3 regions of the Rhizobium sp. Leaf321 genome follow, and region 2 is predicted to be linked to each of the others. Evidence: predicted binding sites of a transcription regulator. Region 2 holds the regulator's gene; each other region holds the start of a gene.
What was found. The regulator PhoB, encoded in region 2, activates phosphate uptake and scavenging genes when phosphate is short. The targets are predictions, from matches to a motif close to TGTCATNNANCTGTCAT.
Positions count from the first base shown of each region.

Region 1: the regulator PhoB is predicted to act here: its motif matches at 6,286-6,302, upstream of ASF70_RS21935 (DUF1045 domain-containing protein).
Region 3: the regulator PhoB is predicted to act here: its motif matches at 2,064-2,080, upstream of ASF70_RS23790 (DUF465 domain-containing protein).

Region 1 covers NZ_LMOF01000008.1:991,912-999,803, reverse strand. Annotated here, with positions in the region: gene ASF70_RS21985 (SDR family oxidoreductase) at 1-236, shown strand, start outside; gene ASF70_RS21980 (hypothetical protein) at 267-1,052, opposite strand; gene ASF70_RS21975 (VOC family protein) at 1,209-1,601, opposite strand; gene ASF70_RS21970 (metallophosphoesterase family protein) at 1,663-2,409, opposite strand; gene uraH (hydroxyisourate hydrolase) at 2,409-2,765, opposite strand; gene ASF70_RS21960 (ureidoglycolate lyase) at 2,762-3,286, opposite strand; gene ASF70_RS21955 (HepT-like ribonuclease domain-containing protein) at 3,270-3,545, opposite strand; gene ASF70_RS21950 (nucleotidyltransferase family protein) at 3,627-3,920, opposite strand; gene uraD (2-oxo-4-hydroxy-4-carboxy-5-ureidoimidazoline decarboxylase) at 3,982-4,479, opposite strand; gene puuE (allantoinase PuuE) at 4,476-5,426, opposite strand; gene ASF70_RS21935 (DUF1045 domain-containing protein) at 5,504-6,211, opposite strand; gene ASF70_RS21930 (FAD-binding oxidoreductase) at 6,324-7,478, opposite strand; gene mnmD (tRNA (5-methylaminomethyl-2-thiouridine)(34)-methyltransferase MnmD) at 7,525-7,892, shown strand, end outside.
Region 2 covers NZ_LMOF01000006.1:362,659-370,550, forward strand. Annotated here, with positions in the region: gene ASF70_RS08190 (substrate-binding domain-containing protein) at 1-332, shown strand, start outside; gene pstC (phosphate ABC transporter permease subunit PstC) at 520-2,004, shown strand; gene pstA (phosphate ABC transporter permease PstA) at 2,001-3,317, shown strand; gene pstB (phosphate ABC transporter ATP-binding protein PstB) at 3,333-4,148, shown strand; gene phoU (phosphate signaling complex protein PhoU) at 4,200-4,913, shown strand; gene phoB (phosphate regulon transcriptional regulator PhoB) at 5,039-5,722, shown strand; gene ASF70_RS08220 (EamA family transporter) at 5,704-6,618, opposite strand; gene ASF70_RS08225 (helix-turn-helix transcriptional regulator) at 6,743-7,531, shown strand; gene ASF70_RS08230 (PACE efflux transporter) at 7,470-7,892, opposite strand, start outside.
Region 3 covers NZ_LMOF01000008.1:693,146-701,037, forward strand. Annotated here, with positions in the region: gene ASF70_RS20360 (5-(carboxyamino)imidazole ribonucleotide synthase) at 108-1,181, opposite strand; gene purE (5-(carboxyamino)imidazole ribonucleotide mutase) at 1,190-1,687, opposite strand; gene ASF70_RS20370 (YdcH family protein) at 1,709-1,912, opposite strand; gene ASF70_RS23790 (DUF465 domain-containing protein) at 2,142-2,318, shown strand; gene ASF70_RS20375 (metalloregulator ArsR/SmtB family transcription factor) at 2,437-2,694, opposite strand; gene ASF70_RS20380 (sulfite exporter TauE/SafE family protein) at 2,802-3,587, opposite strand; gene ASF70_RS20385 (thiamine phosphate synthase) at 3,724-4,377, shown strand; gene ASF70_RS20390 (tetratricopeptide repeat protein) at 4,377-5,513, shown strand; gene ASF70_RS20395 (hypothetical protein) at 5,537-5,893, opposite strand; gene ASF70_RS20400 (inositol monophosphatase family protein) at 6,102-6,902, shown strand; gene ASF70_RS20405 (hypothetical protein) at 7,057-7,892, shown strand, end outside.

The sequences.
Region 1 (7,892 bases), on a different contig from region 2:
GCGTCAACGCGGTCTGCCCGAGCCTGACCCGCAGCGGCATGACGGACAGCATCATGGACAACCAGGAACGGCTGGCCCAGTTCAACGCGCGCTTTGCGCTGGAAGGCCCCTGCGAGCCGGCCGATGTCGCCGCCGTGATCGCGTTTCTGGCGAGCGACGATGCGCGCTTCGTGACGGGCGTCAACCTGCCGGTCGATGGCGGGATCTCTGCGTCCAACGGCCAGCCTTCGAAGTAAGGTGGAGGCCCGGCGAAAAGCGGCTGAGGCTCAGGAGCACCAGCCGGACTTGCCGGCGCCCGGGCGCTTCGCCAGTCCCTCTTTGACGAGGATATCGGCAAGCGAGCGGCCGTTGCGGGTGACTTCGCGCAACTGGTGACCGTCCACCGCCGCATCATTGCCGCGCCAGCTCATCAGGTCGAACGGACCGGAATCGAGAAATGCGCGGACCCGGAGCTTGGCATCGCTCGCCTTGATCCGCTCGGCCTCGCAGCGGGGCTTGGCGATATTGGGAACTTCGACGCCGACCAGCCGGATCTTCTGGCCGTGGAAGACGAAGCGGTCGGCGGACACGACGCAGTCGTCCTGCTTGGCGGTGCCGCAGAGAAAGAACTTCGCCTCATAGGCGCCGGCAAGCTTCTCGCCCACTCTCGGCGCCCCCGGCTGATCCGCCGACTGTGCGGCAACCGCGTCCAGGCCCGGCTTGCCGATCGGCGCCGGCGGAATGATCGCCGCCGTCTGGCTCTGGTCAAGCACAGCGGCCGGCCGCGGCGTGACCGGGCGCTGCAGAGGTGCTGCGGCGACGACCGGTTTGGGCGGTACCGGATTGTCATCGCGCGGCACCGGCTTCGAGGCTGTCTGAACGGGCTCTGAAGAGGTGAGACTGCTCACGAAGCGGTGCGCGGCTGTCGAATGATCGTAGAGCGCGATCGAGCCGCCGACCACGACAAGGGCTGCCCCCCAGAGCCAGAGCGAACCGCCCGAACGCGAGGAAGAGCGTTTGGTCCCGGCGCTGCGCTTGCGTTTCGCAGCCGGTTTTGCGCGTGATTGAGCCATCGAATCATCCCCTGTCTCGTCGCAGGGGAGTATCTGGAAGAAGCCTTGCGGAATGGTTTCCGTCGGAATTTTAGCGGTGGATAGAGAATTGAAGGGGCATGGGCGCGGCCCGACCGACCCTCGCGTCCGACATCTCTGGCGTTACCCTAACCGCTCTCAATCTGCGGCGTAGCAGACTGCCTGAAGCTTGTTTCCATCGGGATCGCGGACATAGGCCGCGTAGTAGTTTGGACCGTAATGTGGGCGGGGACCCGGTTGCCCCTCACTTTTGCCCCCCAATGCAAGGGCATGTTCATGGAACGAATGAACTTGATCCCTGGTATCGGCAATGAAGGCGATGTGCGTGCCGTTTCCCCACGTTGCCGGACGACCGTCTTCCGGGGTGTAAATGTAAATCGTCGGCATCTTGCCGTCCCGTTCGTATGCCAACGGCTTTTCTGGTGGTTTCGGCAATCTTGAAAAGCCAATCGCTCCGAGGACAGCATCATAGAACTTCGCCGATCGATCCTTGTCGTTCGTTCCCAGCGTGATGTGGCTGATGATGGACATGAGAACCCCTCGCTACCTTACGGGAATATCGAAGCCTGCCATGGATCTCAGCTAGCCGAGCTCACACCCTGCCGGTCGCGAGTGCGCTTGCCCAGTCGGGACGGTCGTTTTTCGCGGCAAGCCGCGACATTGCCATGTGGTCGTAGGCAGCGGTGCGAAATGTGGGCGTCCAGCCTTTGTCGGTCTTTTCGATCACCGCGTAGGACGCCAGAGCATGGCCGGTTTCGACCTTGTGATAGACGGGGGCATCGTCGTCATAGGCGGGCTGGCCGACGCTGCCGGGATTGACGATCAGCCGGCCATCCGAAAGCTGCACGACACGGGCGACATGGCTGTGACCGCAGAGGATCAGCGATTGCGCGATGCCCTCGGCCAGCGCTTCGATCTCGGCTTGCGGCCGCAGCGTCACTTGGCTGTCAGCCGACACCGTTTCGAGCCAGTAGAGATTGTCGTTCTCCGGGGTCGCGTGGCACAGGTAAACGTCGTCGCGCCAGACCTTGGTGAATGGCAGTTTGCGCAGCCATTCGAAATGCCGCGGTGCCAGCTGCCCGTGCGCGTGCCGATCCGAGGCCGCCAAGGCGTCTGGTGGCGTTTCCAGGAGGTAGCGATCGTGGTTGCCGCGCACGGTCTGCGCTGCGGCCTCATCGAGAAGCAGCAGCAGGTCACCGGTCCTGTCAGCCTCCAGTGGGCCGCTGAAACAATCGCCGAGATTGACGATGTCGCGGATGCCGAGGTCTGCGATGTCGTCGAGCACCGCCTGCAGTGCGGCGCAGTTTCCGTGGATATCGGCGATCGCTGCAAAGCGCATCAGCTTCCCCTGTAGGTGGAATAGCCATAGGGCGAGATCAGCAGCGGCACATGATAATGCGCCGAGACATCGGAAATGCCGAAGCGGATCGGGATGACGTCGAGAAAGGCCGGCTCGGTGAGCGCGACGCCGCGGGCACGCAGGTAGTCGCCCGCATGGAAGACAAGCTCGAAGATGCCGGTGACGAAGGTGTCGCCGGAGAGGATCGGTCCGCCATCAATGCGGCCATCGGCATTGGTCGTGACCGTCATGAGTTTTTCGCGGGCGTCGCCGTCGATCCGGTAGAGGTCGATGACGAGCCCGGAGGCAGGCGCACCGCTCGCGGTATCGAGCACATGGGTGGTGAGGCCGGTCATAGGCTGGGCTCCGTGATGCGATAGGGTTTGTCGAAGAAGAATTCCTCGAGGTTTGCCGCCGTGTTGTCGCGATCGACGACGAGAAAATCGCTGACCTCACCCAGCGCCATCAGCGGATGATGCCAGGTATTGGCGAAATAGTTCACGCCCTGATGCGGCTGCGCCAAAAAGATTTTCGGACGCCCCGGCCGGCCGTCCTCGTCGTCGGAGACGCCCACCAGAAACGGCCGCCCCGACAGCGGCATGAAACTCTGGCTGCCGAACGGATGCCGCTCCATCATCCCGACCTCGTGCGGGAAACTCCGCGGCTGGCCGCGAAAAATGTTGAAGATCAGCCGCTCCGGGGCCCCGACTACGACCGGTGAGGCCAGCCCATGGTAGCGCTCCGTCGTGCCGTTGTTGATCAGCCGCATCGTCGCCGGATCGGCCTCGATCACGTCGCCATAGGCTGCGAATGCTGCTTTGGTGAGCGGGAGGATGTGGAGGGTTTCGGGGTCGGTCAAATCATTCGCCTTGGGCATGGAAGTTGCGCAGAGAGTGGAGTTGGTCGAGAAGGTCGGGAATGGATGTCTGAACCGTATCCCACAGAGTTTCCACATTGATGCTGCGATAGCCGTGCGCGATGCGGTTTCTCATTCCGCGGATCTTGATCCACGGGATATCCGGATGGTCGGCCACGAATTCGGGAAACTCCTTGGCAAGCTGCATGGAGGCTTCGCCGATCATCAGCAGGTTCATCCCGATGCCCCGCTGCGCGAGAATTGCCGGCGAAGTCCTCATAGGTCATGCCTGCGACAAACGTCCGGATCTCCTGCCCGATCTCAAGCATTTCATCGATGTAGGTCTGGAGCCGCTCGATGCTCATACCGGCTTGGCTTCCCGCAGTATCCGCTCGCGCAGGCGCTCGGGAAGATCCCCGGGTGTGAGAAGGTCGACATCGGTGCCCGACATCATCTCTTTCAGCTCTTCCAGCAATCCGCCGAGATCAAACAGCGTTGTGCCGGGCAGTGCATCGACGAGGATGTCGATATCGCTATCCGGACGATCCTCACCCCGCGCCACCGAACCGAAGACGCGCGGGTTCGCCGCATTGAAGCGTTTCGTCGCTTCGCGGATAGCCACACGGTTTTTCTCCAGCACTTCCGACGGTCTCATGAGGGCGAGAACTCCTGTTGCGGTCACTATAGGCGAAGGACAGGCAAGGGAAAAGCGCGCCTCACGTCTCCGGCAAAAGGGCCAGCAACCGCAGATGCGCGATCCTTTCCACCTGGGCGCAGGCGGTCGCAAATTCCTGATCAGCGTCGTTGCCGACGCGGGTCTCGAAGGCGGCCAGAATGTCGTCCCTTGTCAGGCCTTTCACGGCGATGATGAAGGGGAAGCCGAATTTTGCGACATAGGCGGCGTTGAGTTCGGTGAAACGTGCGTGCTCATCTGGGCTCAGACGATCGAGCCCGGCGCCGGCCTGTTCGTTCTTGCTCTCTTGCGTCAGTCCGCCGGCGATGGCGAGCTTGCCGGCAAGGTCCGGATGGGCGTTGAGGATGCCGAGCTTCTCCTGCGGGTCCGCGGCGCGAAAAACCGCCACCATCGCCTCATGCACGCCCTTGGCGGTCAGCGGCACGAAGATCATGCCGCCGTCATAGGCGCGCTCGGCGATAAAGGGCGAATGTTCGAACACACCACCGAAGGTCGCGACGAAATCGTTGCGGGCGGTCATCGTGCAGCCACCGTGCTGGTCATCGACGCATCTGAGGGCTTGTGATGGGCGTGCCAGTGGCGGGCGATCTCGATGCGTTGCGGCAGCCAGACCTTGTCGTGGGAGAGCACGTATTCCATGAAACGGCGCAGCGCCGCCACGCGGCCTGGGCGCCCGACGAGGCGGCAATGCAGGCCGACCGACAGCATCTTTGCCGCCCCCTCCTCGCCTTCCCGGTAAAGTGTGTCGAACGCATCCTTGAGATAGGTGAAGAACTGATCGCCGGTGTTGAAACCCTGCGGCGTGGCAAAGCGCATGTCGTTGGTTTCCAGCGTATAGGGGATGATCAGGAACGGCTTGCCATCCAACCCGGGAACCCAATAGGGCAGATCGTCGGCGTAGCTGTCGGACGAATAGAGGAAACCGCCCTCTTCCATGACGAGCTTCAGCGTGTTGTCGGATGGCTTGCCCTGATACATGCCGTAAGGACGCTCGCCGGTAAGCTCCGTATGCAGGCGCACCGCCTCAAGGATGTGTTCGCGTTCCCGCGCTTCGTCGAAATCCTTGTATTCGAGCCAGCGGTAACCGTGGCTGGCGATCTCCCAACCGGCTTCCTTCATGGCAGCGACAGCTTCGGGATTACGGGCCATGGCAAGCGTCACGCCATAGACGGTGGTCTGCACATTGAGTTCGGTAAACAGCCGGTGCAGCCGCCAGAAACCGGCGCGAGAACCGTATTCGTAGATCGATTCCATGTTGAGATTGCGCTGGCCCGGCCAGGCGGCGGCGCCGACGATCTCCGACAGCAAGTTTTCAGACGCCGGATCATCATCCAGGATCGAGCTTTCGCCGCCCTCTTCGTAGTTGATCACGAACTGCACGGCGATATTGGCGCCACCGGGCCATTTCGGATCGGGCGTGTGGCGGCCATAGCCGACGAGATCGCGGGGGTAGTCTTTCATGGTTATGGGCATGGTCCACCTCGATTATCTCTTGTGGAAGGTAGCCCAGCCTTTCCGCCGATGTCGAGACGGAACGTGATCGCTCAGGCGATCTTGCGGGCGGAAACGCGCCCCATCGGATGCAGAGAATGCACATGGAACGGTGCACCGGGCTCATTCTCGACGAACAGCGCGATGTTGGCGATTTCCAAGGGACGCAGCAGATACGGATTGAAATGGGCGCGCAAGGCCGTTTCGAAACGCGGCATCTCGGCCGGTGTCATCGGGCCCGTCAGCGTCATGTGAAAGCGGTATTCTTCCATCACGTAAGGGTTGCCCCAGCGATGAAGATTGGAAAACTGCGGTGCCGAGAGATCGCCGGGATCGGCGCGTTCCAGTTCGCCTTCCGAGAGCGGCGCCCGAAACGCATCGAATTCCTGCACGACGGCGCAGGCGAGAAACCGCATCCGCTCGCAGGGAAGTGCCGGCACAAGCCCGAAATAATTGCCGAGGCGGGCCACTTCGAGAGGCGGCAGTTCGAACGGATCATGGGCACCGGCAAAGCGCATCAGATGGCGCAGCAGCATCTGTTCGGTGATTTCAGGTGCCAGCCGGAACGGCGCCTTCAGCGTGGCGTGAAAACCGCAGCGGCGCGGCAGCGCGGTATGATAGGCGATCTCATGTAAACCAAGGTTGCAGATCTCGGGCGGCTCCATCGCCTCGCCGGAATAGGCACTGCGGCCGAGCCATTGCGCCGCGGCAAGCGTCAGCGGATCATGCGCAGGTGGCGTAAAATAGAGTGCGTAGCGCATGCGTCACCTTTTCTGCCCCTGTTCGTTTATTCACGCATGCTCATCAATCCCACGAATTGGGTTACGCGATTTGCGTGACAGATTAACGACGAGAAAGGGCCTAAACGCGCGTTTAACGCGTAGCAACCGCAAGATGATCCGAAAGTATAAAACTCTCGGGAAGCGAGTGCTCCTGGCCGATGACGAAACCGAGCGCGGCATCCGCAAGCCTGTGGGCAAACCCGAAGCTGACCTTGAAGCCGCCGGTGAGAGCAATGACGCGCGGATGGCCGGGATGCGGCCCCACCATAGGCTCGCGACCGATCGCCTTGGGCCTGAGGCCGGCCCAGCGCTCCACGACTTCCGCATCCTGCAATGCCGGCACCAGCGCCCGGGCGCGAACCAACAGATCGTCGAGCTTGGCATCGGTGGCAAACGGCGCGTCGAACTCCTCCTCGCTGGTGCTGCCGACCGCCACATGGCCATCGTCATGGGCGATCACATAGAGCCCGTTGAGAAACAGGATCGGCAGCGACGGATCGATATCGGCCTTCAACAGCGCCGCCTGCCCTTTCACCGGCTGTCCCAGCGGAACCGAGATGGATGGAGACAGGGGACCAAGCAGCGGAAACGACTGCGGACCGGCGGCAATCATGCAATGGCCAAAACCGATCGAGCGCCCATCGGCAAATTCGACGCGGTTTGCGACAGGGTCGATCCGCTCCGCCTGCAGTCCTTCGATCACGCTGACATGCCGGGCGTTGCCAAGGACGGCGGCGAGCGCTGCCATCAGATGGCGGGGGGAAACGCGGGCGGCAAACGTGTCGTGCACGATGCCGGCTTCGGTAAAGGACGGATCAGGCCAACCGGCAAACGGCGACGCATCCAGCACATGCCAGTGGAACGGATCGCCGTCGTGCCGCCAGTTGATCTCGGCCTCCTGCTGATGGCGAAGGGCGATGGGCCGCAGATGCGGTTTCGGCAGCGGGATCAGCCTGCCGGAGCGGCGATAACCGCAGGACAGCCCGGTCTCGCCTTCGAGCCGCGAAACTTCGTCTTCGAGGGCGACGAGTGCGTCGAATTGCGCCTGTTTCTTGTCGTTCCAGCGGTCGGGCACATGCGACATCAGCGCGCCCAGAATGCCGCCGCTGGCACCCTGCCCCAACCGTCCGGCTTCGACCAAAAGGGTTCGGATGCCGAGCCGTTCCGCCTTGACCGCGGCCCAGAGGCCCATGATGCCGCCGCCGATGATCAGGAGATCGACATGATCGCCGGGGAGATGCGGCATCGCTGGCGATTGACCCCGGGGACCTCGAGGATTATCCGCATCTTCCATGAGCAATCACGATCCCGAAATTGTAAAAGACGACGCCACGCCTGAAGCCCCGGCGCTCGACTGGCATGACGGCGATATGCCGTATTCGACCGAATTTGGCGACCACTTTTATTGTCGCACCGATGGCCGCCTGGAATGCGGCCATGTGTTTCTGGCCGGAAACGGAATGCCTGAGCGCTGGAACGACATGTCACCGACCGAAGACACGTTCCGGATCGGCGAACTCGGTTTCGGCACCGGCCTCAACGCCTGCGAGACCTGGCGCCAGTGGGCGCTTTTCCGCAAACCCGGCACACGGCTGCATTTCACATCGTTCGAACTCTATCCGATGCAACGCGACGAGATCGGGCGGGCACTGGCGCGGTG
Region 2 (7,892 bases):
GCATCTCGGCCAACAAGACCGGCCTCGGCGTTTTCGGCCTGGCCTTCTATGAAAACAACATGGACAAGCTGAAGGTCGCGACCGTTTCGGATGTCGTTGCTTCCACCGAAACCATTGCTTCGGGCAAGTACCCGGTGTCGCGCCCTCTGTTCTTCTACGTCAAGAAGGCTCACCTCGGCGTTATCCCAGGCCTCAAGGAATATGTTGAGTTCTTCATCTCCGACGAAATGATCGGCCCTGACAGCCCGCTCGCCGAATACGGCCTGGTTGCTGCTCCGGACGATCAGCGCGAACAGGTCCGCAAGGACTTCGAAGCCGGCAAGACCATGTAATCAAAATTCCGGCGCCGCTTCTTGCGGCGCCGGTCTTCTTTCGTGCCAGGCGGCGACTTGTCCGTCGCGCGACAGAAGCAAAGCCTGGCGTCAGTCGCTGCGTTTTGGATGGCGAAACATATTGATTCCGATGGTGGGATTTGTGCGGTAATGGGTGCCGTCGATGGCGGTAGGCCGGGGGATTTTAATGAGCACACCATTGATTTTATTGATTCTGGCGATAATTGCGATCGCTTGTTACGTTGTCGGAACCAGGCACGCCCTGGCAATCGCCGGCGGCCGTTCCTCAAAGCTTCATTCACGTCCGGGCTACTACGGCACCTTCGTCGCACTCTGCGCCGTTCTGCCGTCGGTTCTCATCCTGGCCGCGTGGCTGGTCGTCAGCCCCCTCTATATCAACTCCACTGTCCTCGATGGCTTTCCTGAAGACGTAAAGGCGCGTTCGCCGGCCGAACAGGGTCTCTCCTTCGGCATGGTAAGCTCGCTTGCGCGCGGCATGAACGTACTGAGCCTGGACGAGATCGAGCTCATCGGCGGAAATCCCGTCGAACTGCGCGCAGCGCTTGGCGCTAAGGGCGTCCCGCTTGCCGGCGACCCCGAACCATACATGGTCGAGTCCGCTGGCGATCTCAACGTAATGACCAAGATCAGCAACTGGGTTATGACCGCGGTAGTCCTTCTGGCAGCCCTGATCGGCGCCGGCTTTTCCTACACGCGCATCGCGCCGCGGTTTCGGGCTCGCAACCGTGTCGAGAAGGTGATCCTCGCCAGCCTCGTCGTCGCATCCTCGATCGCGATCCTGACCACGGTCGGCATCGTTGCCTCGATGCTGACGGAAGCAACGCACTTCTTCACCAGCATCCCGCCGTGGGAGTTCTTCTTCGGCACCGTCTGGGATCCGCGCTTTGCGGCCGCCGGCGCCACGGACTCGGCTGGTCAGTTCGGCCTTATCCCGCTGCTTCTCGGCACACTCTATATCGGCTTCGTCGCCATGCTCGTTGCCGTCCCGAGCGGTCTGTTTTCCGCGATCTACATGTCGGAATACGCCTCCCGCGGTGTCCGCTCCGTCGCAAAGCCTCTGCTCGAAGTTCTCGCCGGCATTCCCACCATCGTCTACGGCTTCTTTGCCCTGACGACGGTCGGCCCGTTCCTGCGCGACCTGTCTTCGCAGCTGAACGGCCTTGTCACAGGCGACTACGCCAACTTCATCCAGGCACAGAGCGTTCTCACCGCCGGCTTCGTCATGGGCATCATGCTGATCCCTTACGTCTCGTCGCTGTCGGACGACATCATCACCGCCGTGCCGGGAACGCTTCGTGACGGCTCGCTCGGTCTCGGCGCCACCCAGTCCGAAACCATCAAGAAGGTCGTCCTGCCGGCAGCACTGCCGGGCATCGTCGGCGCACTTCTGATGACCGCCTCGCGCGCCATCGGCGAAACCATGATCGTGGTGCTCGCCGCCGGCGTCGCCGCCCGCATGCAGCTCAACCCGTTCGAGCCGATGACGACGGTGACCGTCAAGATCGTCAGCCAGCTGACGGGCGACCTTGAATTCACCTCGCCGCAGACGCTCGTCGCCTTCGCACTCGGCATCACGCTGTTTGCGATCACGCTTTGCCTCAACATCTACGCGCTCTACATCGTGCGCAAATACCGGGAGCAGTACGAATGACCGACGTGGTTTCCTCCACCGCCGGCGTCTTGGCCAAGCCTGCCCGTCGCGATATCGGTATCAAACGCCGCTACGCCGCCGAGCGCCGCTTCCGCGCCTATGGCATCGCTGCTCTCTCGTTCGGCATCCTGTTCCTGATGCTCCTTCTGTGGTCGGTCGTCTCCAAGGGCTATACCGCCTTTCAGCAGACGATGATCACCATCCCTGTGGAGTTCTCGCAGCAGATCATCGACAAGGATAATGTGCGGGCTACGGATCCGGCCAAGCTGATGACGGCCAACTACCCGATCGTCGCCCGCAATGCGCTGGCGAAGGTTCTGGGCGTCGCCGAAACCGATCGCCAGGGCCTGCGTGCCGTCAACCAGATGATTTCGGACGGCGTTCGTGGCCAGCTGCGCGATATGGTCGTTTCCGATCCTGAGATCATCGGCACGACTCAGACGGTTTCGCTTCTGGCGGCCGGCGATATCGACAGCGCCGTGAAAGGCCAGATCAATCTCGACGTGGCGGAAACCAGCCGCAAGGTGTCCGACCAGCAGGTCGGATGGATGAAGCAGCTGACCGACAGCGGTGCGCTCGCCAAGGAATTCAACACCGGCATTTTCTTCAACGGCGCGTCCAGCCGTCCGGAAGCAGCCGGCGTCGGCGTCGCTCTGATCGGCTCCTTCTACATGATGCTGATCGTGCTCGTCCTGTCGCTGCCGATCGGCGTCGCAGCCTCGATCTATCTTGAAGAGTTTGCCCCGAAGAACCGGTTCACGGACCTGATCGAGGTCAACATCAACAATCTCGCAGCGGTCCCGTCGATCGTCTACGGTCTGTTGGGTCTCGCGGTCTTCATCAACTTCATGGGCCTGCCGCGCTCGGCCTCGCTGGTCGGCGGCCTGGTGCTGACGCTGATGACGCTTCCGACCATTATCATCGCCACCCGCGCGGCACTGAAAGCAGTGCCACCGTCGATCCGTGCTGCAGCGCTCGGGCTCGGTGCCTCGAAGATGCAGACCATCTTCCACCATGTCCTGCCGCTTGCCATGCCCGGTATCCTGACCGGTACGATCATCGGCCTCGCGCACGCCCTTGGCGAAACCGCGCCGCTCCTCTTGATCGGCATGGTCGCCTTCGTGGCGAACTATCCGACCACGCCGATGGATCCGTCGACAGCGCTGCCGGTACAGATCTACATGTGGGCTAACGAGGCGGAACGCGCCTTCGTTGAACGAACCTCGGGAGCGATCATGATCCTGCTCCTGTTCCTGATCTTGATGAATGTTGGCGCAATTCTCTTGCGACGCCGCTTCGAACGGCGTTGGTAGAGGAAGGGGGAAGCAATGAACATGATGTCAGAAGCTGCAGTTGAGAAGGCGCTGGACAAGAAAATGAACGACGTTGCATATAAGATGATCGGCAAGGATGTCTCCGTTTATTACGGTGACAAGCGCGCCCTTTATGACGTGAACCTGAATGTCCGCCAAAATACCGTCACTGCTTTGATCGGTCCGTCTGGCTGCGGCAAGTCCACCTTCCTGCGCACGATGAACCGCATGAACGACACGATCGAGGGTTGCCGCGTCACCGGCAAGATCACGCTCGACGGCGACGATATCTACGACAAGGAAATCGACGTCGTGGAGCTGCGTGCCCGGGTCGGCATGGTGTTCCAAAAGCCGAACCCGTTCCCGAAGTCGATCTACGAGAACATTGCCTACGGTCCCCGCATCCACGGTCTTGCCCGCGGCAAGACGGAAATGGACGCGATCGTCGAGGCAAGCCTGCAGCGCGCCGGCCTCTGGGCAGAAGTCAAGGATCGCCTGCATGAAGGCGGTACCGGCCTTTCCGGCGGTCAGCAGCAGCGCCTTTGCATCGCCCGTGCGATCGCCGTTTCGCCTGAAGTCATTCTGATGGACGAGCCGTGCTCGGCACTCGACCCCATCGCCACGGCCAAGGTCGAGGAACTGATCCACGAACTGCGCGCCAACTACACGATCGTGATCGTCACCCACTCGATGCAGCAGGCGGCCCGCGTTTCGCAGCGCACGGCGATGTTCCATCTCGGCCACCTGGTCGAGGAGAACGATACCGACAAGATGTTCACCAATCCGGATGACCAGCGCACCCAGGATTACATCATGGGCCGCTTCGGCTGATGCGGGCGCAGAGCCCGTCAGCCGCAACTGCAGACATCAAGGATCAGACACATGGTTTCGACCCATATTCTCTCGGCCTATGACGAGGAACTGAAATACCTGAACCGCCGGATCTCCGAAATGGGCGGTCTCGCTGAACAGATGTGCGGAGATGCCGTGCGTGCGCTCGTGAACTCCGACTCCGCACTGGCCCAGAAGGTCATCTCGGACGACGTCATTCTCGACCACGCCGAGCGCGATATCCAGGACAAGGCGATCGTCACCATCGCCAAGCGCCAGCCGATGGCGGCTGACCTTCGCGAGATCATCGGCACGCTGCGCATTGCAGCTGACCTGGAACGCGTCGGCGACCTTGGCAAGAACACCGCCAAGCGCGTGCTCGCCGTGCAGGGAACAGGCGTCCCGCGCAAGCTCGCCCGTGGTCTGGAGCATCTTTCCGAACTGGCGCTGGTGCAGCTCAAGGACGTTCTTGATGTCTTCGCTAACCGCTCTGCGGAAAAAGCCGAGATCATCCGCCAGCGCGACGAAGAAATCGACGCGATGTACACCTCGCTGTTCCGCGAACTCCTCACCTACATGATGGAGGATCCGCGCAACATCACCACGTGCACCCATCTCCTGTTCTGCGCCAAGAACATCGAGCGCATCGGCGACCACGCGACGAATATCGCCGAGACCATCTACTACATCGCGACCGGCGCACAGCCGGAGGGCGAACGTCCGAAGGACGATACGTCCAACATGCTCGGCTCCGCCGGGACATGATGCAGCTCTCCCGAAATCGCCTGCCGGTTTCGCGACAATAACTGCCAAAACCAATGACCTGAAGCAGCGCGAGCGGATCTGGCGGATCTAAGTGCGGTTCGGGACGAGTGACGGAGCAAGTCGGAATGCAGCCGAAGATCGCAGTCGTGGAAGACGAAGAGGCCCTCAGCGTCCTCCTTCGGTATAACCTGGAGGCCGAGGGATACGAGGTCGATACCGTGCTTCGCGGTGACGAAGCGGAAATCAGGCTTCAGGAGCGCGTTCCGGATCTTCTCATTCTCGACTGGATGCTGCCGGGCGTTTCGGGCATCGAACTGTGCCGTCGCCTGCGCATGCGGCCGGAGACGGAACGCCTGCCGATCATCATGCTGACGGCGCGCGGCGAAGAAAGCGAGCGCGTTCGCGGGCTTGCCACCGGCGCAGACGACTATGTGGTCAAGCCTTTCTCGACGCCGGAACTGATGGCCCGCGTCAAGGCGATGCTGCGCCGTGCCCGACCGGAGGTCCTTTCGAGCGTCCTCAAATGCGGCGATATCGAACTCGATCGCGAAACCCATCGCGTTCACCGCAAGAGCCGCGAAGTTCGCCTCGGGCCGACAGAGTTTAGACTTCTGGAATTCCTGATGGCGTCGCCCAGCCGCGTCTTTTCGCGCTCGCAGTTGCTCGACGGCGTCTGGGGCCATGACATCTATGTCGACGAGCGTACCGTCGACGTGCATGTAGGGCGCCTCCGGAAGGCGCTCAACTTTTCCAACATGCAGGATGTCATCCGCACGGTCCGCGGTGCCGGCTACTCGATGGAAGCCTGAGCACCGCGTCTCCTAGCCGGCAGCGTCATGGCAATGACACCGGCCACGACGCAGGCGAGGCCGAGCCAGGCTGTCGAGGCAAGCGTTTCGCCGAGAAACACGACGCCGATGCCAACGCCGATCGGCACCCGCAGATAGGCCTGCGCCGTCGTGCCGACGGAGCCCAGCGTCTGCACCAGCCGGAAATAGATGACGAAGGCGAGCGGCGTCGAAAATACCGCCAGCGCCAATAGGGCGAGCATGGAATCGGTGCTGGGAGTCAGCGTCCAGGGCCGGTCGACCACGAGGCTCACGGGAATGAGGATGGCAGCGCCTGCAGTCAGCGATCCCGCGGCGGGCATCATCGGGTCCAATCCCTTAAAATTCTTGCCGAAGATGGCAGCCGCCGCATAGCAGATCGTCGCCGCCACGATGGCCAGTTGCGCCCAGAGGTTCTCGCCCGAGCCGGCAAGCGCCTCCATGCCGACGATCAGGCATATGCCGACAATGCCTGCCGCAACTCCGAACAGCTTGGTCCCAGAGACGCTCTCATGGCGGGTGATCAGCGCCGTCAACAGAAAGGCGAAGATCGGCGTCGTTGAACTCAAGATGGTGGCAAGGCCCGCATCGGTCGTCTGTTCGGCCCAGGCAATCAGGGTGAAGGGGACAGCGCTGTTGAGGCAGGCCTGAACCGTGAAGAGCGTCCAGGTCTGCCGGTCCGTCGGCAGCTTCAATCCGCGAAGGCGCAGTGCCGCAACGAGAATGAGCCCGGCGACCAGCGTCCTGACGGCGATAAAGGTGACGGGCGAGATCGTCTCCACACCGACCTTGATCAGCGTGTAGGACGCGCCCCAAAGCGTCGCGAGCGTGAGGAGCAGCAACAGATCCGTTGCCATGCTTGTTTTGGTGTCCGCCATTCCAGTTCCTATCCCCATCCATGCAATCTCCGCCCCTCTTAGCGGAACCAGGAAAAGAAATGCTTCGGCGACGGCCGAACCGTTGACCGCTGACGGCAAAGTTTTCCGGTGCTAGAACTGGATCATGTCCAATATGGTTTCAGGAAATACGATTGCGGAAGTTGCAAGCCTGATCGGCGATGCTGCACGCGCCAACATGCTGTCCGCGCTGATGGGCGGCCAGGCCCTGACGGCGGGCGAACTGGCACGCCACGCCGGTGTCACCGCGCAGACCACCAGCGGCCATCTCGGCAAACTGGCGCAGGCGCATCTGATCGCAGTCGAGAAGCAGGGCAGGCACCGCTACTACCGGCTTGCCTCTCCGGAAGTCGCGCACGTGATCCACGCGTTGATGGCAGTCGCCGCGGATGGGCCGAAGCGCCATCATCCTGTCGGCCCGAAAGACGAGGCGTTACGGCTTGCCCGCACCTGTTACGATCACATGGCAGGCCGTCTCGCCATCGCGCTCGCCGACTCCCTGACCGGCAACGGCTATCTGCTGCTCGGCGATGGAGCCGGCCTGATCACCGATGAAGGCCGGCGTTTCTTTTGTGATTTCGGGATCGATCTCGACCAGCTGACCCGTTCGAAACGCCCGCTCTGCCGGACATGCCTGGATTGGAGCGAGCGACGGCCGCATCTGGCGGGACAAATGGGTGCGGCGCTGCTGGACCGCGCACTCGCCGTCGGCTGGATCGGTCGCCGGGAGGAAACCCGGGCCGTGCGTATCACGCGCGCCGGAGAGATCGGGTTTGCCGAGACATTCAGTGTTCCATCGGACTGGCGTATCGCACCGTCCGAAACTCTGATGGTCAGGCGGCTTCCTGGGTCTTCCATTCCGGCAGCGGGAACAGCTTGTCGTAGCCAAGATTGAAGAGATAGGCATAGACCACGTAGAACAGCGCGATCGCGATATCCATTGTCAGCGCATGGAGAAGGGTAATCTGCAGATACCACGCGATAAACGGCATCAGCACGACCAGCAGACCGATTTCGAACAGCACCGCATGAGCAATGCGCAAGGCAGGCGTCTTTAGCGTCGTACCCCGTCGCGCCTGCAGAAAGCGGTCGAAACCCAGATTGTAGAGGTAGTTCCAGCCGGTCGCGACCGTCGCAGACACGACGCCGACAATGCCCATATGTTCGGCCGGCATGTCGAAGACGAAAGCGCCGAGCGGCACCATCATCAGAAGCCCGATGATTTCAAAGCTGATGGCGTGGCGAATACGGTCTCT
Region 3 (7,892 bases), on a different contig from region 2:
TTGTCTCTATCAATCGAAAGCGTGCCGCCTATCTGTCGACGAGGGGCGCGCTCAGGTTGGCGTGCAGATAACCCGTGGCTGGATGCGTGTCAACCTTGTGACGCACTTTATGACCGGGTTTTCCGCCCCTTCAGCTCCGTGACATGGCCCATTTTCCGGCCCGGACGGGATTCCGTCTTGCCGTAGAGGTGGACCAGCACGTCGGTCCTCGCGAGCCAGCCGGGCACGTCGAGGATGTCGTCGCCGATCAGGTTGGTCATCACGCAATCGGAATGACGGCGCGGATCGCCGAGCCTTGAGCCGGCCACCGCGCGGATATGCTGCTCGAACTGCGAGACCACGCAGGCAGCCTCTGTCCAATGGCCGGAATTGTGCACGCGCGGTGCGATCTCGTTGGCAATCAGGGTGCCATCGGCCATCACAAAGAATTCCATGCCGATCACGCCGACATAGTCGAGGGCAGCGAGGAGCTTTTCGGCGGCACTGCGCGCGGTCTGCGCGGTCGTGTCTGGAATGGTCGCGGGCAGGGTGGAGGTATGAAGGATGCCGTTGCGGTGGATGTTCTCGGACGGATCGTAGCAGGAGACCGTGCCATCCTTGGCACGCGCGGCGATGATCGAGATTTCGCGCTCGAAGGGCACGAAGCTTTCGAGAACCATCGGCACCGAGCCGAGGTCCGCATAGGCGCCATCGGCCTTGTCGTCGCTGGAGCGGAACACGCGCTGGCCCTTGCCGTCGTAGCCCATGCGGCGGGTCTTCAAGACACCCTTGCCGCCGAAGTCTGCAAGCGCTGCTTCGAGATCGGCTTGGCTGTCGACGGAATGAAACCTTGCGGTCTCGATGCCGCAGCCGTTGAGGAACTGCTTTTCAACAATCCTGTCCTGCGCCACTTCCAGGGCCTTGGCCGGCGGGTAGACTGGAACCGACTGCTGCAGGAACTCGGCTGCCTCAACCGGTACGTTTTCAAATTCGTAGGTCACGACGTCGCAGCGGCTGGCGAGATCGGCCAGCGCCGTCCTGTCGTCGTAGGCCGCCGTGATCTGTTCGTTCGCGACCTGGGCGGCCGGGCAATCCGCCTGCGGTTCAAGGATGATGATGCGGTAGTTCAGGCGTGCGGCAGCGATCGCCAGCATGCGGCCGAGCTGGCCGCCGCCGATTATGCCGATGGTGCGGATCGTCATGATGTTTCTCAGGGTGCTTCGTCGATGGGATATTCGGCGACCGATGCGGTGTGGTGCGCGCGATAGGCGTCGAGTCGGTCGGCAAGGTCATCGTCGGAAAGGGCAAGCACCGCTGCAGCAAGAAGGGCGGCATTGATCGCGCCGGCACGGCCGATGGCCAGCGTGCCGACGGGAATTCCGGCCGGCATCTGGACGATCGAGTAGAGGCTGTCGGTTCCGCTCATCGTTTTCGACTGGACGGGCACGCCGAACACCGGAAGCGGCGTCAGGGCCGCTGTCATGCCCGGCAGGTGGGCAGCGCCGCCGGCACCGGCGATGATGACCTTGAAGCCCTCGTCGCGGGCGCTCTTAGCGAATTCGTACATCCGGTCCGGCGTGCGGTGTGCCGAGACGATCCGTGCTTCGTAACCGATGTCGAGCGTATCAAGCGTGTCGGCGGCGTTCTTCATGGTCTCCCAGTCGGACTGGCTGCCCATGATGATGGCGACTGCGGGTCTTTCTGACATTCCAGGCCCTTTAAGGTGAACTCAAGCGATGATGTCGGGAATGATCTGGTCTTCGATCTGGGTCATCCGGTCCTTGATGGCCAGCTTCTTCTTCTTCATGCGCTGGATGCGAAGAGCCTCACAGCCGACCTTGATCATGGCATTGATCGCGGCGTCGTAATCTTCGTGTTCCTGGCGAAGTTTCGCGAGTACCAGCCGGTTATCCGCCTGTTCCTGATCACGCATGCTCAGTCCCCATTCTTTACGCCGGCTTTTTGCAAACCCCGGCTTCATCTGCAAGCTCCTACCATCAAACCGCGTTAACTGGAAGTTAGCCGACGCCACGAATTTGCCGCTGAGAGACCATGATTTCTCCTTCGACAAAGCGGACCAACCGTGTCACACTTCTGTTGCAAACCTGAAGCCTTGGCTCAGAGGAGTGCCAAGGCAGGTACCTAAGGAAGGAACATGCCACATGACCGTCCAGGCGCATATCGCATCGCTTGAAAAGAAGCACGGCGACCTCGAAGAGGAACTCCAGTCCGTTCTCGCATCTCCATCCGCCGACGATCGTGAGATCGCAGAGCTCAAGCGCCGCAAGCTGCGCATCAAAGACGAGGTGGAGCGGTTAAAGACCGACACCCGTCATTAGGCGATCAAAAGCGCCACGCGCCTCACGTACATTCGTGAGAGGGTGCCCACAGCGGCACGATAAATTCCAAGACTAAAAGCAATAGTTCTGGTCGTAACGTCACAGTCGCGGCCAGAATTCACGTCCAGAACTGGTCGAGCCACAGGTTGAGCCGGGTGAAGCCGCTGCCGTTCACGGCATAGATGCGCCGCGTTCCCTCTGGTGTGACAGTCACGAGATCGCTGTCCAGCAGTGCTTTCAGATGCTGCGAGACGGCCGGCCTGCTGATCGGCAGTCCTTGTGCAAGTTCATTCACGGTTTTCGGCGCGCGTCTCAGCTCTTCGAGGAGATGGCGCCGGTTCGGATCGGCAATGGCTGAAAACGGATCGAGTGTCATAGTTTGAAGCTAAGCATAACTTGACGAAGCATCAACCGTTTTCGTGTCTCGCGACCGGCGGAAGGCCTTATTGTAATTGGGTTTTTTATGATGTTTGGATGGACCGGTCAGATCGGCAGGCCGTCCCACAGTAGCTTTACGCCGGCAACGAGAGCGAGCGCGTAGGTCATCGGATAGAACACTTCCGACTTCAGATGCTTGACGATCGCGGCACCGAGCATGGTCGAGACCAGGGCTGCCGGCAGCAATGTCGCCGAGATCGTCAGGTTTTCGGCCCCCAATGCGCCGAGAAGGAAATAGGGGATGATCTTGACGGCGTTGACGATGGCGAAGAAGCGGATGCTGGCCCCGGTGTATTTCTTAGGATCCAGCTTCATCGGCAGAACGTAGATCTGGAAGGGCGGGCCTCCGGCATGCGCCACGAAACTGGCATAGCCCGACAGCGCGCCCCAGAACGTGGCGGCCGCCGGACGATGGGGCAGTGCGGCGGCCGGACGGTTCTTATCCGGGCCGTAGACCTGCCAGAAGTAGCGGAGGGCGAAGAAGATCGTTGCCGCGGCAATAACAATCCGCAACGCGTCGTCCGAAACATAGGCCGAGGTCGCCCAGCCGAGCGCGATGCCGATGACGCCGCCCGGCAGGATCATCAGCAGGGTTTTTCTGTCGTTGAAATGGCGCCAGGACCAGAGTGCCACGATATCCATCAGGATCAGGATCGGCAGGAAGATCGCCGCCGCTTTGACCGGGTCGACTGCAAGCGACATCAGCGGCATGCCCATCAGGCCGATCGCGCCGCCAATGCCGCCCTTGGAAAGCCCGACCAGCATCACGGCGGGCACCGCTGCTGCAAAGAAGGCGAGGCTGAGCGTATCGGAGGAAAATATGTCTGGCATGGGCACTTCAGGCTTGCACCGTTGAGGCGGGCAGATGGGATGAGCGGTTGATTGCGCAATCCTTCCGGTCTATCGAATCATTCAAGAGAAAACGAGTGCGGATCGCCGGGTTGCGGTTCGCTGCATGGGAAGAAACATGAAGAAACAGGAAGAGCGTTGCCGTCTGGTGCTGATCGTGCCGCAGGATGCGGATGCGAAAGCGCAGGCGGACCGACTGGAGAAGGCGCTTGCGGGCGGCGATGTCGCCTCGGTGATCCTGCCGCAATACGATGAAGACGATACCGCGTTCCAGGACCGCGCCGAACTCATGGTGCCGATGATCCAGGCCGCGGGTGCCGCAGCGCTGATCGCCGGAGACAGCCGCGTCGCAGGTCGCGTCAAGGCAGATGGCCTGCATATGGCCGGTTCGATGGAAGAGCTGGAAGAAACGATCGAGAAATTCAGCCCGAAGATGATCGTCGGCGCCGGTGGTGCATCCGAGCGTCACACGGCGCTCGAAGTGGGCGAGCGCCGCCCCGACTATATTTTCTTCGGCAAGCTCGATGGCGACATCAAGCCGGAGGCGCATCCGAAGAACGTCGCGCTTGCGGAATGGTGGGCTTCGATGGTGGAAATTCCCTGCATCGCCATGGGCGGCACGGACATTTCCTCGGCGCTCGAGGTTGCCGAAAACGGAGCGGAATTTGTGGCTTTGAGACTGGCTGTCTTCGATCATCCCGAAGGACCGCAGGAAGCAGTTCGACTGGTCAACGCCGATCTGGACGAAAAAGCGCCACGGTTTGAGGCTTGATGGTCTCCATGCCATCGATTCGTCGCGCCTCATCCACCGTCCTGATGCTTGCCGCCAGCCTTTCCGCGTCGGCCGTCTTGCCGCATCCGGCAATTGCGCAGGTGCAGCAACCCGGTGCGGTGGAGCAGGAGGGGCCGACGGCGGCGCAGTCGCGTCAGGTGGTGACGAGACCGGTCGCGCCGGATGCAATGGGCGTCGAACGCGGTGCACAGCCCGATGGCATCGTGCCGTCCGCCGGTGTCGAACTCTATCAGCGCATGGGCGTGACCTTGCCGCCACTGCCGCCGGAGAAGCCCTATACGGGCCCGATCGACGAGGCCTATGGTGCGTTCCAGCGCGGCTTGTACGTCAAGGCGCTCGATGTCGCACTGAAGCGTGCGTCGGCCGGCGATGCGGCGTCGCAGACGCTTGTCGCCGAAATGATGAGCAAGGGGCTCGGCATCAACCGCGACGCAAAGACCGCGGCCTTCTGGTACGGGCAGGCTGCCGAGCGCGGCGATCCTGCCGCCATGTTCCAGTATTCGCTTCTTTTGATGAGCGGCCGTTACGTGCCCGCCGACAAAAAGAAGGCCGACGACTATATGCGCAAGGCGGCGGAAGCCGGCAATTCATCGGCGCAGTTCAACTGGGGCCAGATCCTGGTGTCGGACAATCCGGGCGACAAAGGTTTCAAGCTGGCGCTGCCATTCTACGAGCGGGCGGCAAAGCAGGGCGTGGCGGATGCGCAATATGCGGTGGCCCAGCTCTACGTGAACATGAAGGGCGTGCCCGAGGAGAAGAAGGCCGAGGCTCGCCGATGGCTGGAGCGCGCGGCGAAGGCCGGGTTCGACACGGCGCAGCTCGACATGGGCATCTGGTTCGTCAACGGCGTCGGCGGCGAGCGCAACTACGACAAGGGCTTCGAATGGCTGCGGATTGCAGCCCATCGCGGCAATGTGGTTGCCCAGAACAAGCTGTCGCATCTCTATATCGAGGCGCTGGGCACGCGACCAAACCCGGTCGAGGCCGCCAAGTGGTATGTGCTTTCAAGGCGTGCCGGACTTCAAGACGCGGCGCTTGAAGATTTCTACCTCGGCATCAACGACGAGCAGCAGCGCCAGGCGATCGACGCGGCGAACCGCTTCCGCCGCCAGTAGTCAACCGCCAGTAGTTCAAGTGGTCAGGCGGTTGCCTTCATCGCCGCCAGCGTGAACAGGGCGTGGCGGATGATAAAGCCGTGGGCAAGCGCCAGGATCAGCAGCGTTACCAGCCAGACGATCAGGTAGATGCCCGGCGAGGCCTTGATACGGCCGCCCATGCGGGGGCCAAGTGCGAACATGGCTGTCACGAAGAGCGCGCAGGCCGGCAGAAGCAGCAGCGCGATCATGGCCGGTGCCGTGCTGGTCGGTGTGCCGGTCAGGGTGAAGTGGATCGGCAACTGGGTATCGGCCGGCAGCGCCGAGATCAGACCCAGCGACAGCATGGTCATCACGCCCACAAGTCCGAGGCTGATGCCGAATGGCAATGCGATCTTCACGGTGATACTCCTAAAATCTCGATAGCCGGCGTTCTGGCAGATCGCAGGCAGGCGGGCAATGTCGCATTTTGTCCGTTCACGCGGGCTTTGTCGGCTTCGACTTGAATTTCCCTTGGTTTTGTGGTCTTGAACCGGCCAATCAAGACAATTCGCCACAGACACGTCCCGGCTGATGCATGTTCGGGACCATACGATCAGGATTTCCCGCATGGCCCGCTCAGCCCTTCTCAACGTCATGGTTCAGGCCGCCCTCAAGGCTGGCAAGTCGCTCTCCAGGGATTTCGGCGAAGTTCAGAACCTGCAGGTTTCGGTCAAGGGACCGGGCGATTTCGTGACCCAGGCGGATCTCAAGGCGGAAAAGATCGTCCATGACGAGCTGATGAAGGCGCGCCCGACCTACGGCTTCCTCGGTGAGGAAAGCCAGGAGGAGAAGGGCACGGACGGCGCTCATCGCTGGATCGTCGATCCGCTCGACGGCACGACCAACTTCCTGCACGGCATTCCGCAGTTCGCGGTGTCGATCGCGCTGGAGCGCAATGGCGAAATCGTCGCCGGCGTGATCTTCAACCCGGGCACGGATGAACTCTATACGGCAGAAAAGGGCGGCGGCGCGTTCTTGAACGACCGTCGCATTCGCGTTGCCGCACGCCGGGTCCTGTCCGATTGCGTGGTTGGTTGCGGCGTGCCGCATCTCGGCCGCGGCGATCACGGCAAGTTCCTGGTCGAACTGCGCCACGTGATGGGCGAAGTGGCGGGCGTTCGTCGCCTTGGCGCTGCGTCGCTTGATCTCGCCTATGTCGCTGCCGGTCGCTTCGACGGTCACTGGGAAATCGGTCTTTCGCCGTGGGACATCGCTGCCGGCCTCGTTCTCATCCGCGAAGCGGGCGGCTTTGTCAGCGACATCAAGGGTTCGACCGATATGTTTGGCACCAAGAGCATTGTTGCCGGCAACGAGCTGATCCAGAAGGCGCTGCTGGAAGTTTCCAATCGTCCGGTTCCGTCGCGCTGATTGCTGATGCAGTGACGGCCGGAGTGCTGCTTGTCATTTGAAATGGCGAGGAAAAAACTTCGGCTTGTCCCGGTCTTTGCACCGTGGCGACACTTCAATTCGTCGCAATTTTGCTCTAGCCTCCGCGCGACGCGACCCAGAGGCGAGGCTTATTATGGCGAATGCGACAGTGGACGATCTGGACGAAACTGAAGCTAACCGCCGCCGTTTTACCGAAAAGCTTTCCAACCCGGCTTCCTTCCTCTGGACGATGCTGATCTTCCTGATCATCGTCGGTTTTGTCTGCTCGATCCTGTACCGCCAGGCCGCACAAGCGTTCCAGACCAATCCGGGTCTGAACGGTCTAATCCTCGGCGTCCTGTTGATCGGTATCGTTCTGGTTTTCCTGCAGGTCATCGGCCTTATTCCGGAAGTGCGCTGGTTTAACTCGTTCCGCGCTGCCGGCACCGTCGACAAGGTGGGCCGCGAGCCGAAACTTCTGGCGCCGATGCGCTCGCTGATCGGTGGTCGCCGCAAGACGGCGCTTTCGACCGCAACCTTGCGCTCCATTCTCGATTCGATCGGCACCCGCCTCGACGAATCTCGGGATACGTCCCGTTACCTGATCGGGCTCCTGGTGTTTCTCGGCCTGCTTGGCACGTTCTGGGGCCTGATCGGCACGATCGGCTCGATCAGCGACGTCATCGGTGCGCTCGATCCGGGCGCCGGCGGCTCCAACGACATTCTGTCGGCTATCAAGACCGGTCTTGCGCAGCCGCTTGCCGGTATGGGCACGGCGTTCTCCTCGTCGCTGCTCGGCCTCTCGGGCTCGCTGATCCTCGGCTTCCTCGATCTCCAGGCAGGACGTGCCCAGAACCGGTTCTATACGGAACTCGAAAATTGGCTCTCATCGGTGACCGATACGGGATCGGACGCGCCGGTTGCGGCGGCAGGGCTTTCAGCTGGTTCCTCCGGCGAATTCAAGACGCTTGCCGACGAGCTGCGCAAGAT